One region of the Pseudoduganella sp. LjRoot289 genome, then DNA from elsewhere that is predicted to be linked to it. Evidence: predicted binding sites of a transcription regulator. Region 1 holds the regulator's gene; each other region holds the start of a gene.
The links. Region 1 encodes FNR, which switches genes on or off when oxygen is low (the NO sensors DNR and NnrR bind a similar motif). Its sites were predicted from a motif close to TTGATNNNNATCAA; they were not measured.
Positions count from the first base shown of each region.

Region 1 (4,578 bases):
ATCACCTACAACGCAAAACGCGGCGAGCCGCGCGGCCCTCTGGGAAAAAAGGCGGCGAACGGCGCAGGGGGCGCCGGCGGCAGCTGCATCGACTGTTCCATGTGCGTGCAGGTTTGCCCGGTCGGCATCGACATCCGCAAGGGCCTGCAGTACGAATGCATAGGCTGCGCCGCCTGCGTGGACGCCTGCAACGGCGTGATGGACAAGACCGGCCAGCCGCGCGGGCTGATCCTCTACAGCACCGACCACGCGCTGGCCGAAGGCTACACGCCGGCGCAGATCCGCCGCCACGCGCTGCGCCCGAGGGTGCTGGTGTACGCGGCCATCCTGGCCCTGATCGTGGGCGCCGTGGGTAGCGCGCTGTGGCTGCGCACACCCCTGAAGATGGACGTGATACGCGACCGGGGCGCCATGGGGCGCGAGGTGGAGGACGGCATGATAGAGAACGTCTACCGCCTGCAAATCATGAACACCTCGGAGCGGCAACACCGCTACCGTATCAGCGTCTCCGGCCTGCCCTCGCTGGCGCTGGTCACGCCCGCCGAGGTGGCGCTGGCCGGCACGGAGACGCGGGCCGTGCCGGTCCGCCTGCGGGCCGCACACGGCGATGGCGAAAAAGGCTCGAACAAGATAGCGATCGAACTGACGGCGCTGGACGATCCGGCGCTGCGGGTGAAGGAAAAAGCGGTATTCATCGTACCGCGCAGATGACAAGGAAAAGATGATGCAATCCCCTGCAATAAAGAAACCCAGGGACTCCGCGCCGCGGCCATGGTGGGAGCAGCGCTGGCCATGGCTGCTGATGCTGGGGCCCTTCATCGTGCTGCTGGCGGGCTTCTACACCGGCTGGCTGGCCTTCTCGCAAGCGGATGCGCTGGTGGCGGGCGACTACTACAAGCGCGGCAAGGCCATCAACCAGGACCTGCGGCGCGACAAGGCCGCCAGCGCGCTGGGCTTGTCCGCCGTGCTGCGTTACGACGTGGCGCGCGGCATCCTGACCGGGAAGATCGACAGCGCGCAGCACGCCGTTCCCCGGCGCGTGACACTGCGCCTGGCGCATGCCACGCAGCCGGCCAAGGACATCATGCTGGAATTGAAGCCCGCCGAGGACGGGGTTTTCGGCGCCGTGCTGCCGATGCTGGAGCGCAGCCGCTGGCAGGTGCTGCTGGAGAGCGGGCAGCGCGAGTGGCGCCTGGAAGGCAACTGGAACTGGCCGCTGCAGCGCGAAATCACCGTGCGGGCCGATTGACGAAGGTCAGCCGCAGCGGTCGGTGCCGGCCGTGATGGCCTTCAGGCGCGGCGGATCGAGCAGCTCGATTTCGCGGTTGCTCACCCTGAGCAAGCCTTCCTTCTTGAACCTGGACAGCAGGCGGCTGATGCTCTCGATGGTCAGCCCCAGGTAGTTGCCGATTTCCTCGCGCGACATGCGCAGCTGGAACTGGGTGGCCGAATAGCCGCGCGCCTCGTAGCGCGAGGACAGGTTGACGATGAAGGCGGCGAAACGCTGGGTGGCCTGCATATTGCCCAGCAACAACATCACGCTCTGCTCGCGCGTGATCTCCTGGCTCATCATGCGATGGAAATGGCGCAGCAAGGTTGGCATATCGGCCAGCAATTGCTGCAGGCTGGAGAACGGTATCTCGCACACCTCGCTGTCTTCCAGCGCCAGGGCGTTGCAGTGGTGGCGGTCGGTGCTGATGGCGTCCATGCCGAGCAGCTCGCCGGCCATCTGGAAGCCGGTGATCTGCTCGGCGCCGTCCGGGTTCACCTGGTAGGTCTTGAAATGGCCGAGACGGATCGCATACAGGCTGGTAAAGGCGTCGCCGATGCGGAACAGCGTGCCGCCGCGCGGCACCTTGCGGCGGCGGCCGATGATCTGGTCCAGGCGTTCCATGTCGGCTTCGCCCAGTCCCATCGGCAGGCAAAGCTGGTGCATGCTGCAGGTGGCGCAGCTGGCGCGCAGCACGTCGACCGTCATGCCGGGGATGGTCAGGGAGGGCAGCTCGATACTCATGCGTCCAGTGTAATCGATCCCGCCCTGCCGCACGCCTAATCCGCAGTCAGGCGATCAGGTATTCCCGCGCCATCTGGCGCGCGCGGTGCAAACGGCTTTTCGCCGCCGGCACGCTCAGGCCCAGTTCCGCGGCGATTTCGGCGATGCTCATCTCGGCGAAGTCGCGCAGCAAGATCGCCTGGCGGTAGTCGGCCGGCAACGACTCAAGCGTCTGCACCAGGTCCAGGCGCAGCCCGGCCGTGTCCTGCGCGGCCAGCCACTGCTCGGCGCGCTCTTCGTCGTAGGGGTCGTAGTTGAGCGCGATCCGCCCCAGGCGGCGGCACTCGCGCTGCACCACCTTGAACATCCAGCCGGAGAAGGCCGCCAGCACGCGCAAGGAAGCCAGGCGGCGCGACAGTACCAGCAGCGCTTCCTGCACCGCGTCGTCGATGTCGCCGGCCAGGCAGGAGCGCCGGGCGTAGCGGCGGATATCGGGCTGGCACAGGCGCAGCAACTGGGCCAGCGCGGCCGGATCGCCGCCGTGGGCGGCGTCCAGCACAGGCCAATGTGTTTCAGAGAGTGCCATTCTTTTTCACTTTATCGAGACGGCGCCCAAACATGGCGCACATGGGGCAGAAGCCGAACAAGCCCGTGGCCGCGATGCCGCCGGCCGATGCCGCCAGCAGGGCGCCGGCCATACCGCCAACGCCGAGCCAGGCGATAGCCGCCGCCAGCAGCCCGGCTGCCACGCGCAGCACGCGCTCGCCGCTTGTCACATTCTTAACATAGAACATTTTGCCCTCCTTTGGGATAGTTGGCTAGATGAGGACCAGCCTCCCCAGACCAGAGGCGGGCGCGCCGCATCTGGATTCGCCGCTTGCCGAATATTTTTCAAAATATTTTTCTTTTCCGGCCGGGCGGGTTAGGCTACGCCCATGACCGCCGCAAAAAAACCACCCCGTCCCCCCATCCTGGACCAGCACCTGTGCTTCAAGCTGTATTCGACATCGCTGAAGATGACGCAGCTGTACAAGCCCATGCTGGCCGAGCTTAATCTCACTTATCCACAATATCTGGTGATGGTGGTGCTGTGGGAGGAGGAGGGCGTGGGCATCAAGGACATCGCCCAGCGCCTGCAGCAGGACTCCGGCTCGATCACGCCGCTGGTCAAACGGCTGGAAGCCGAAGGCTATCTGCTGCGCGGGCGCGACCCACAGGATGAGCGCAACCGCGTGCTGACGCTGACGCAAAAGGGCAAGGATTTGCGCGCGGCCGGCCTGCGCGTGAGCGAGCGGATCGCCCACGCCTGCGCCATCACGCACCAGGACGTGGAGCAGTTGGCCAACGGACTTGATAAACTGAACAGCAATCTTTCCTGAATTGCCATTCCGCCGGTGTGCGGTGCGCCTTGCAAAAAGGCTACTTTGATAGGAGAATTCCCCAGCCCTCCCGACTAAGGACGACATGAAACCGCTCGGCATCAAAGTCAAGGTAGCACTGGCCACCAGCATCACGTCCGTCGTGATGGTGGCACTCGTGACAGTGGTGCAAATGCAGCGCATGCAGGAGGATTTCACGCGGGTGCTGTTCGCGCAGCAGACGGCGCTGATCAACCGCACTGCCGAGGAGCTCGACGACAAGCTCCACATGCTGCTCGGGATCATCGCGCTGTCGGCGCGGAACCAGCCGCTCGGCATCGCCCGCGACCCGGCCGCGCTGCGCGCCTACTACGCCGACCGCGCCGTCCTGTCGCTGTTCGACGACGTGCTGATCCTCGACCCCAAGGGCGAGGTGATCGCCGACTTGCCGGTGGTGCCGGGGCGGGTCGGCGTCAGCGCCAGCGACCGCGCCTATTTCAGGAAAGTGATGGCCACGCGCCAGCCGCTGATCGCCGAGCCGGTGCTCGGGCGCACCAGCAAACGGCCCATCGTGCAGATGGCCGCCCCCATCCTGGACCAGAAGGGCGAGGTGCAGGCGGTGCTGATCGGCGTGCTGCAGCTGTACAAGGACAATGTGCTGGGGCACCTGCGCACGGCCAAGGTGGGACGCACCGGCTATTACTTCGCCGTCACGCGCGCTGAAATACCGGTGTACGTGCTGTATCCCGACATGGCCCGCCTGATGAAGCCGCGCCCTTCCAACGCCAATCCCGCCACCACGCGCGCGCTGAACGAGGGCTTCGAGGGCACCGTCATCAGCACCAACAGCACCGGCCTGCGCGCACTGAACAGCTTCAAGGCGCTCAAATCGGTGGACTGGGTGCTGGCGGCCTCGCTGCCGGTGGAGGAGGCCTTCGAGCCCTTCGAAGGCATGCTGGCGCGGCTCGCCGGGTGGAGTTTCCTGGCCTCGCTGGCCGCGGCCGCGCTGATAGGCTGGCTGACCATGCGCCTGATGTCGCCGCTGGCGCAGCTGCGCGCCGCGATCCAGCAGATGCGCGGCAAGGATGGCGGCTTCACGCCGATACCGGTGCGCAACGAGGACGAGATCGGCGAACTGACCAGGGCCTTCAACAGCTTGATGCAGGAGCGCCAGACCGCCGACGCGCGCCTGCAGGACGTGATCGAGCTGGCGCCCAACGCCTTCGT
Region 1 covers NZ_CAXUPN020000001.1:5,663,425-5,668,002, forward strand. Annotated here, with positions in the region: gene ccoG (cytochrome c oxidase accessory protein CcoG) at 1-711, shown strand, start outside; gene ACSQ8Y_RS24265 (FixH family protein) at 722-1,249, shown strand; gene fnr (fumarate/nitrate reduction transcriptional regulator Fnr) at 1,256-2,014, opposite strand; gene ACSQ8Y_RS24275 (RNA polymerase sigma factor) at 2,061-2,579, opposite strand; gene ACSQ8Y_RS24280 (YgaP-like transmembrane domain) at 2,566-2,787, opposite strand; gene ACSQ8Y_RS24285 (MarR family winged helix-turn-helix transcriptional regulator) at 2,929-3,372, shown strand; gene ACSQ8Y_RS24290 (response regulator) at 3,458-4,578, shown strand, end outside.

Region 2 (4,578 bases), 3.7 Mb from region 1:
GCACATTGGTTTTCAGGATCACGTCGGCCAGCTCCAGCTCGTCGTTCAGCAGGATGTCCATCAGCCCGGCCTCGGCGCCCAGGCCCAGCACCTTGAGCACCGACGGCCGCGCCACGTCGGCGTCCACCAGCAGCACGGTGATGTCGCGTTCCATGGCGATGCTCATGGCCAGGTTGATGGCGCAATAGGTCTTGCCCTCGCCGGGCAGCGCGCTGGTGACGACGATCAGGTTGCCGTTGCGGATGGTCACGCCGTTGTCGCCGCGCAGATTGCGCAGCAAGGGCCGCTTGATGATGCGGAAGTCCTCGGCGGCCGGCGTGCGGCCGCCCTCGTGCGTCACCATGCCCAGCTGCGCCATGCGCTCCAGGTCCAGTTCGACGTGGCGCTGCACGCGCGCGGCGGGGGAGGGCGCGGCCATGTGCGCGGGCTGGGCGGGTAAATTCTCTGGCATGTTCATGGAAGTCCTCGGCGTTATTGAAGCAGGGTGCTGGCCATCACGCCGCTATAGGACAGCAGCAGGCAGGCGAGGGCGGCGCCGAAGCCGGCCTTGCCGCGCCGCCGCTTGGTCTGCTGGGCCGGCGTCCAGTTCATGGTCACCGTGCCCAGCACCGGCAGGCCGGTGATGGTGCGCAGTTCGGCCGGGCTCAGGAAAGTGGGCCGGATCTGGCTGATCAGCAGCGCCGCCGCCGTGCCCACGATGAGCGCGCCCAGCAGTGCGCCGCTGTAGAGCAGGGCGCGGTTCGGGCCGACCGGCCGCATCGGCACCGTGGGCGGGTCGATGATCTTGAAGCTCATCATTTCGGTCGTCTGGCTCAGGTCGCCCGACAGCTTGGCCACTTCGCGCCGGCTGATCAGTTTTTCGTAATTTTCCTTGTTGATCAGGTAGTCGCGGTTGAGCGCGGCCAGCTGGGATTCGGCCTCCGGCACCGCCTGGCTTTGCGCCTCCAGCCGCGCGTGGCGCGCGCCCATCTCCACCACCCGCACCTTGGCGGCGGCCACTTTGGCGTCGGCCTCGGTCAGCGCCACCTTGAGCTGCTGCAGCATGGGGCTGTAGTTCTTGCCGGGGTCGGCGTTGGCCGGCCGGCTCTTCTCTTCCTCCACCTTGCGCTGCTCCAGTTGCTGCACCAGGCGTTTGGTGGAGACGATGTCGGGGTGCAGCTCGGTGTACTGCAGGCGCAGCGTGTCCAGGTTCTTGTTGAGCGCGCTGATGCGCTCGTCGATTTCGGGATTGACGATGGCCGCCGGGCTGAGCTCACCGAGGATGGGCTCGTCGCCGGTGGTCTGCGACTTGATGGCGTTGCGCACCTGTTCGGCCTCCATCAGTTCGAGCTTGGCGGTGTTGAGCGCGTCGGCCGACATCAGCACCTGCACGCCGTAGTCTATGCCCTGGCGCGGCAGCAGCGTGTTGTGCGCCATCTTGAACTCCTTGACGGTGTTCTCGGCGGCAGCCAGCCTGTCCTCGTAGGTCTTGATCTGGTCGTCGATGAACTGCACCGCCTGTTGCGACTCGCCCTTCTTGCCCTTGAAGCTGCCCTCGACGAAGATGGTCAGCAGCGACTGCACCACGTCGCGCACCAGGCGCGGATTGCTGTTACTGTAAGTGATGGTGTAGATGTCGTAGCTGCCGGTGCTGGCGATCTTGATCTTGCTGAGCAAGTCCTCGACCTGCTGCTCGTGCTCGCGCGCCGTGTTGCTGCTCAGGTCCATGTCCACCATGCGGATCACGCGTTCGATATTCGGACGGCTCAGCAGGGTGCGGCTCATGATGGCGACCTGTTGCTCGACGTTGGGCACGCTGGTCATGCCCGACAGCAGCGGCTTGAGTATGGTCTGCGTGTCGACGAAGACGCGGGCCGAGGTCTGGAAGTTGTCCGGCAGCGAGGCGATCCTGATCCACGCTCCCATCGCCACCAGCCAGGCGATGCCTATGGCCGGCCAACGGTATTTCCAGATCCCGCGCACGCTGGTGAGTAGCTGGTTGATGAAGTCTTCCATGTCCCGGGCTCCTGAAGGTCGGCGGCGGATGCTGCTTGGTGTTCCGATTATAGGAGGGGCTAGACGCGGCTCAGACCGTATGTGGCCTCGGTTTGAGCCGCGTCAAAGTATTGCGGGGGTGGTGCGGTGAATCAGGAACCGGGCCTAGCTTTGACGGCGGCGGCTCAGCAGCGACATGCTCAGCAGGCCCGCTGCCAGGATGGCCAGCGTGCCCGGTTCGGGCAGTTCCTGCTGCAGCGCGTTGGCCAGCGAGTTGTGCTGGATGGTGAGCTGGTAGGCCACGCCGGCCACCAGCAGCGGCGTGGTGGCGGTGAAGAACTGAGAACCCGGCGCGTAGATCAGGTCGTTGGGCGCGCCGTCGGTGGCGCTGACATTGCTGTCGCCGTTCAGGTAGTCGGGCGAGAAGGTCAGCACGTTCGCGCCGGTGGCGATTTCGACGATCCTGAGCGACCAGGACAGGCGCGCGTTGGCGTTCGAGGTCGGACCCGAGCCCGGCGTCACCAGCGCGCGGGTGTAGGGATTGGCGTCGAAGGCGATGGTCATGGCGTCGGCCGAACCCAGCGTGAAGGCGAAGGTGGTCGAGGTGCCCACGTCCGAATTGCCCGAGGCGACCGCATTGACGGCGGTCGACGCGTCGGCCCGGGTCGACGCGTTGGCGCCGGCCGGCGTGGCGCCGATGATGATGGAGGCGCCCGTCAGGCGCTGGTCGGCGTGGCCGTAGGTGGTGAGCACGGGCGGGATGCCGGCGATCGGGGTGTAGGTGTCCGGCGGCACCGGCGGGCAGGTGCCCACGCATTGCTGGGCCATATTAGGCGGCACGGGATTGAGAATGCTGCGCGAATCGGCGTCGTTCGCGAACACGCCGTTCAGTTGCGCGGTGGCGTGCGCGTCGTTGGTGCCGGTCAGCCGCGAGAAATCGGTGGTGCTGAAGGCGGTGCCGGTCGAATCGAGCAGACGGAAGTTGCTGATGTTGAGGATGGACGAGGCGAAGGTGTTGGCATGGGCCGGGACGACGGCGGCCAGGGCCAGGCTGGCTGCCAGCGTCGTTTGCAGAAAACCTCTTTTGACGATGTTCATGGTGTGTTTCTCCTATTAAGTGACTCCACGATGACGGCGCGGGTGGGTGCCGTTGATGTTCATTGAGCAGTAACCGTGCCAGGCGAAATAACCCTTGATAATCAACGGTTTACATGTAGCTGCCGGGGCCTCGTGCGGACGCCGGCCGGGCGCTGGCAAGGAAAGCGACACTGCCGTCTGACGGCCCCAGCAAAAAAATTCGCGTTTTGTTGAACTTCTTCCAGATCTGCCTGTCTGATTCAGATGAGCCCAGCTCGCCGTTGCGAGGTGGCCGCGAAAACGATAAACAAAGGAGTGCGAGCGTGCACCAAGACGACGACACCATCATTTCCTTTGACGCGACGACCGGGTTGAGCGACCTGGTCATCGGCGAAGGACTGGCCGATCCCTCGTTGGATCACGAGATCGACCAGCAGATCTTCCATATCCGCATGGCCAATTCACGCGGCCGGCGCGAAGCCGCCACCCTGTTATTAAAGAAGATGTACGGTTGGCGCGGCTATGATGTCGATCCTTCCGCCCACCATGTGCTGAACCGCATCACGCTGTACGCGGAAACCGGCGGCGAAACCGTGGGCACCATGTCGTTGTGCCTGGACGACCCCGAACTCGGCCTGCCGGCCGATGAAAACTTCCGCGACAAGCTCGACCTGCTGCGCGGCCAGCAGCGCCGTCTGTGCGAGCCGTCCCGGCTGGCGATCGACAAGGGCGTGTCCAAGCGCGTGTTCGCCGCCCTGATCCACATCTCCTATATCTACGCGCACAACATCCACGGCTACACCGACTACGTGATCGAAGTCAATCCGCGCCACGTGATGTTCTACAAACGCATGCTCGGCTTCAAGGACTTCGGCGGCGAGCGCAACTGCAGCAGGGTGGGCGCGCCGGCCGTGCTGCTGCGCCTGGAGCTGGACTTCATGGGCGAGCAGATCCGCAAGTTCGGCGGCCTGATGGAGCAGCAGACCACGGAACGCTCCTTCTACCCCTATTTCTTCCCCATTTGGGACGAGCCCGGCATCACCTCGCGCCTGGTGCAGGGACGGAACTAGCCGTGGCCGGCACCGACTCGGCCGGCCTGGCCGGGCTGTCCGTGGCGCTGGCCCAGTGGCGCGCCCTGCTTGGCGCGCAGCGGGCGCTGGACGACAGCGCGACGCTGGCGGCCTATGCCAGCAGCACCTCCTCGTGGAGCACGCGGCCTGCGGCGGTGCTGCGGCCGCAGCACCGCGGCGAGGTGGAAGGGCTGGTCCGCATCGCCGCGGCGCAGCGCGTGCCGCTGTACCCGATCAGCACCGGACGCAACTGGGGCTATGGCGACGCGTGCGCGCCTTACGACGGGCAGGTGATCGTCGACCTCAGCGGTATGAACCGCATCCGCGAAGTGGATCCCAAGCTGGCCTATGTGGTGATCGAGCCCGGCGTGACGCAGCAGCAGCTGTCGCAGTACCTGCTGTCGGAGGACTTGCCATTGTGGATGGACAGCACCGGCGCCGGCCCGGACACCAGCCT
Region 2 covers NZ_CAXUPN020000001.1:1,945,586-1,950,163, forward strand. Annotated here, with positions in the region: gene ACSQ8Y_RS08355 (XrtA-associated tyrosine autokinase) at 1-451, opposite strand, end outside; gene ACSQ8Y_RS08360 (XrtA system polysaccharide chain length determinant) at 472-1,995, opposite strand; gene ACSQ8Y_RS08365 (EDSAP-1 family PEP-CTERM protein) at 2,140-3,072, opposite strand; gene ACSQ8Y_RS08370 (N-acyl amino acid synthase FeeM domain-containing protein) at 3,375-4,121, shown strand; gene ACSQ8Y_RS08375 (FAD-binding oxidoreductase) at 4,124-4,578, shown strand, end outside.
Region 2: a site for FNR is predicted at 2,088-2,101, ahead of ACSQ8Y_RS08360 (XrtA system polysaccharide chain length determinant). Genes of this name have one in related genera too.

Region 3 (4,578 bases), 260 kb from region 1:
TCGAACGGAATGGCAAAGGGCACCACCAGGCCGCCCAGCACCAGGGCGGAACCCTTCAGGAAGGAACGGCGGGATATCGAAGAACTGCGCGAAGAACTGTGTGAAGAAGCGCGGGCTGCACCGAGCTCGGCACTGCGCGGCTCCACACCTGGCTTGGCGCGGCTCATGCTTTGCTCCCGGCGTGCTCGCCCACATGCGTGATCGCCAGACCGGCCGATTTCGGATCGCCGCCCCTGGCCACCACCTTGATGGCGGCGCGCACGCGGTTGTAGGTGCCGCAGCGGCAGATATTGGTCATGGCCGCGTCGATGTCGGCGTCGGTGGCTTTCGGTTTCTGCTTGAGCAGCGCGGCGGCCGCCATGATCATGCCGGACTGGCAGAAGCCGCACTGCGGCACATCCAGTGCGGCCCAGGCCTTCTGCACCGGGTGGTTGCCATCCCTGGACAGGCCTTCAATGGTCACGATCTTCTGTTTGGCGTTCAGCGCGGACACCGGCAGCACGCAGCTGCGCGTGGCTTCGCCGTCGATATGCACGGTGCAGGCGCCGCATTGCGCGACGCCGCAGCCGTACTTGGTGCCCGTCATACCCAGCTGCTCGCGCAGCACCCACAACAGCGGCGTGTCGTCCTCCGCCTCGAATTCATGTACCGAACCATTGACGTTGAGCTGCGCCATGCTGTCTCCTGCAGGTGGGTTGTCGATAGGTAAAGCCTGCCTATCTTACACCTCCTTTTCGGCGATTGCAGAGCACGGTTTGGGACAGTTTTGTATCGGCTGTGTATCAGGAAGTCAGCCTTTCCCAGCCGTGGCGCACGGCGGCCTTGACCTTGTCCCATGCCGATTGCGGGTGCTGGCTTTCCCATTTTCCGCGCAGGCTGGACTCCGATTCTTCCCACGAGCGGCCGCGATAGGCGTCGCTGCCGGCCATCTCCGAACCATAGCGGTAGGCCGGCGCGTAGTCGTCGTACTGGCCGCCCGCGCTGCCGTAGTTGCTGGTCCAGTGACTGCGGTAGGACGCCTCGTCCTGGCTGGAGCGCGGCTGGCTATCCGTCTGCAGGGGGCGGACGGTGCTGGTGACCACGCGCTCGTAGATGCGCGCGCCGCCGCGCAGGATGCCCTGGCTGACGATGCTGATCTCTTCGTGGATCACCGGCACGCCCTGCGCGCCGGTATCACCGATACCGCCGGTGCTGGCGCGCTGCTGCGACTGGCCGCCGCTCTGGCCCTGACGCGACTCGCCGCCGGCACCGCTTCCCGCCGTTCCGCCTTGCGCGCTTTGCTGCGCGCCCGCGTATTGGCCGCTTGCGCGGCCGCCTGCGGCGGGGCCCTTGCTCCCCCCGGTCCAGCCGCTGGCGCTCCATTTGCTCTTGCGCTCGTCGATATCGACGGGGCCGTAGCCCTCAACGATATCGGCGGCGTGCTCCACCCTGTCCAGGCTGTCCGCCTGCACGGTCAGCACCGTGTTGCCGCGCTTGACGGCCTCGGCATAGGCCTGGCTGTTTTCCTCGTCGTCCTCGCCGAACAGCTTGGTGAAAAAGTGCTTGATGCTGCCGCCTATCGACGCGCCCGCGTCGGCGCCGGACTGCGTCTGCGATTGTGTCTGCGGTTGCGCCTGCGTCTGCGTCCCGCCGCCCGGGGCGGGATCGCTCAAGCGCACGTCGCTGTCCTTGAACCCTGCACCAAGCAGGGCGCTGCGCGCCTTCTCGGCGTCGCTCCGGTTGTCGAATACTGCTGCAAGTGTATGGGTCATGGCGGTTTCCCCTTTCCTGGTAAGTGCAGAAAGTCTATGCCCGGCCTTGCAGGGGGAGCGCCACCTTGCCATGCGAAAAAATGCCCGTTATGGACGTTTTGACATACATCAAAGTTTTTATTGAGCCGCATCAATACACTGCCGTCATTACTTAACGACACAGCAGAGAGGAAGTGTATGAACAAGCGTATGAAGCAGTCCGCAGCGGCCATCATCCTGGGCATCGGCAGCCTGTTGGCGGGCCAGGCCGTGGCAGCGGAAGCCAGTCCCTGGCTGGTGCGCTTGCGCGCCCTGCACCTGGACCCGGCCGACAAATCGGATCCGGTCGGCGGCACCGGCGCGGCCAACCGGCTCACCCTGGACAACAAGACCTTCCCCGAATTGGACGTGTCGTATTTCTTCTCGCCGAACCTGGCGGCCGAGCTGGTGCTGACCTATCCGCAGAAGCACGACGTGCTGCTCGACGGGAAAAGCATCGGCACCATGAAGCATTTGCCGCCCACGCTGCTGGCGCAGTACCACTTCATGCCGGGCGCGCAGGTCCAGCCCTACGCCGGCGCAGGCTTGAACTACACCACCCTGTCCAAGGTGCATCTCCTGGGCGGCAACGCCGGCCTGGAACACAAGAGTTTCGGCCTTGCACTGCAGGCCGGCGCGGACTTCCGGCTGGACCAGCGCTGGGCGCTCAACGTGGATGTGAAGAAGGTGCGGATCCGCAGCGACGTCAACAGTGCCGGCGCCATCATCAGCAAGGTGAAGGTGGATCCGCTGCTGCTGTCCGTGGGTGTGGGTTACCGATTCTGAGGCAGCGCTTCAAAAGCGGCCGGCCAGCAGTTCCATGTGCAGGTCGCTGGCGAATTTCAGGCGCTGCCCGGCCATCGCGTAGCGCCCCACTTGCACCGCCATCCCGTCCGACTCCAGGGCGATCAGCTCGCCGCCATGCTCCGGCATGCCCACCCGCGTGCGGCCGGGCGTGAACTGCGTCTGCACCACCTTGCCGGCGGAGACGCGTTCGACCAGCAGGCAGCCGCTGGTCAGCACCACGTGTTCGTAGTCCGCCGCGTGGCGCGCATAGCACAGGAAGGCGGCCGTGACGGCGGCCAGTTCCACGCCCGTGAAGCACAGCACCTGCCATACGCCCAGCATCAGGAAAACGGCAGCGACCGACAGCGACAATGCGCACAGCAAGCCGTAGGCCATGGCCGTCTGGCGCGGCGTCAGCGAACAGTTGCGCCGCCACAGCCACTCGCGTTTTTCCAGGTCGCGCCGCACGTCGTCCCCTCCTTTTTTTCCTATTTTACGACTGCCGCGCCGGCCGCATCACCGAAACTCGTTGTTTCCCGGCGACAACCCGTCACAGTACGCAACAGGTGATGCAAAATTTTGCTCCGCGTGCGCGCCAATTTGGGGAACAATGTAGGGACACAAAAACGATATTCAGAAACTGGGGGAGACATGTCGCTCGCTAACATGAAGATAGGTGTCCGCCTGGGCATCGGATTCGCCGTGGTGCTGGCTTTGCTGACGGCGATGCTGCTGCTGGGACTGAGTTCGCTGTCGCGCATCGGCAGCCGCACCCATGACATCGTGCACGACAAGAACGTGAAGATGGAGTCCGCCAACCAGATGGTGGACCACGTGCGCGACATCACCCTGGCGCTGACCACCATGATCGTGGTGCCGGGCACTCCCGAAATGAACGCCGAACTGGGAAAAATCGCCGAGGCGCGCAAGAAGTACGGCGTGGCCAAGGAGGCGCTGATGAAGCGCCTGGCCGACGACAAGGAACGGCAGCTCATGGCCAGCGTGGATGAAGCGCTCAAGACCGGCGCGGCCAAAAATAATCAACTGGTCCAGCTGCGCAAGGACGGCGAGGTGCAGGACGCCACCGAATTCCTGTTGAAGGAGGCCGGCCCGTCGCTGGCCAAGGTGCTGGCCGCGCTGGACGCCTTCGTGGCCTACGAGACCAAGCTGGCCAAGGATGCCAGCGACGACGTCGAAACCGTCTACACCAGCTCCCAGGTGCTGATGCTGGCGCTCGGCACCGGCGCCATGGCCATCGGCATTTTCGTGGCGTGGTTCATCACGCGTTCCATCACCGGCCCGCTGAACAAGGCGGTGGACGTGGCCGAGACGGTGGCCTCGGGCGACCTGTCGTCCCATATCGACACCGGCGGCGGCGACGAGACCGGGCGCCTGCTGCAGGCGCTGAAGGCTATGAACGACAGCCTGCTCAACGTGGTGAGCCAGGTGCGCACCGGCACCGACGCGATCAGCACCGCGTCCAGCGAAATCGCGGCGGGCAACCTGGACCTGTCCTCGCGCACCGAGCACCAGGCCAGCTCGCTGGAGGAAACCGCGTCGTCGATGGAGGAACTGACCTCCACCGTCAAGCAGAACGCCGACAACGCGCGCCAGGCCGACACGCTGGCCAAGTCCGCGTCGGAAGTGGCGATCAAGGGCGGCAGCATCGTGGCGCAGGTGGTGGACACGATGGGCACCATCAACGACTCGTCGCGCAAGATCGTGGACATCATCGGGGTGATCGACGGGATCGCCTTCCAGACCAATATCCTGGCGCTGAACGCGGCGGTGGAGGCGGCGCGCGCGGGCGAGCAGGGACGCGGCTTCGCGGTGGTCGCGTCCGAGGTGCGCAACCTGGCGCAGCGTTCGGCGGCGGCGGCCAAGGAGATCAAGGAACTGATCAACGCCTCGGTGGCCAATGTGGACACCGGTTCCAAGCTGGTGAACGACGCCGGGCAGACCATGGGCGAAATCGTCTCCAGCATCCAGCGCGTAACCGACATCATGGGTGAGATCACCTCGG
Region 3 covers NZ_CAXUPN020000001.1:5,406,207-5,410,784, forward strand. Annotated here, with positions in the region: gene ACSQ8Y_RS23200 (molybdopterin cofactor-binding domain-containing protein) at 1-167, opposite strand, end outside; gene ACSQ8Y_RS23205 ((2Fe-2S)-binding protein) at 164-676, opposite strand; gene ACSQ8Y_RS23210 (hypothetical protein) at 783-1,751, opposite strand; gene ACSQ8Y_RS23215 (OmpW/AlkL family protein) at 1,941-2,555, shown strand; gene ACSQ8Y_RS23220 (DUF2244 domain-containing protein) at 2,565-3,023, opposite strand; gene ACSQ8Y_RS23225 (methyl-accepting chemotaxis protein) at 3,207-4,578, shown strand, end outside.
Region 3: a site for FNR is predicted at 1,850-1,863, ahead of ACSQ8Y_RS23215 (OmpW/AlkL family protein). Genes of this name have one in related genera too.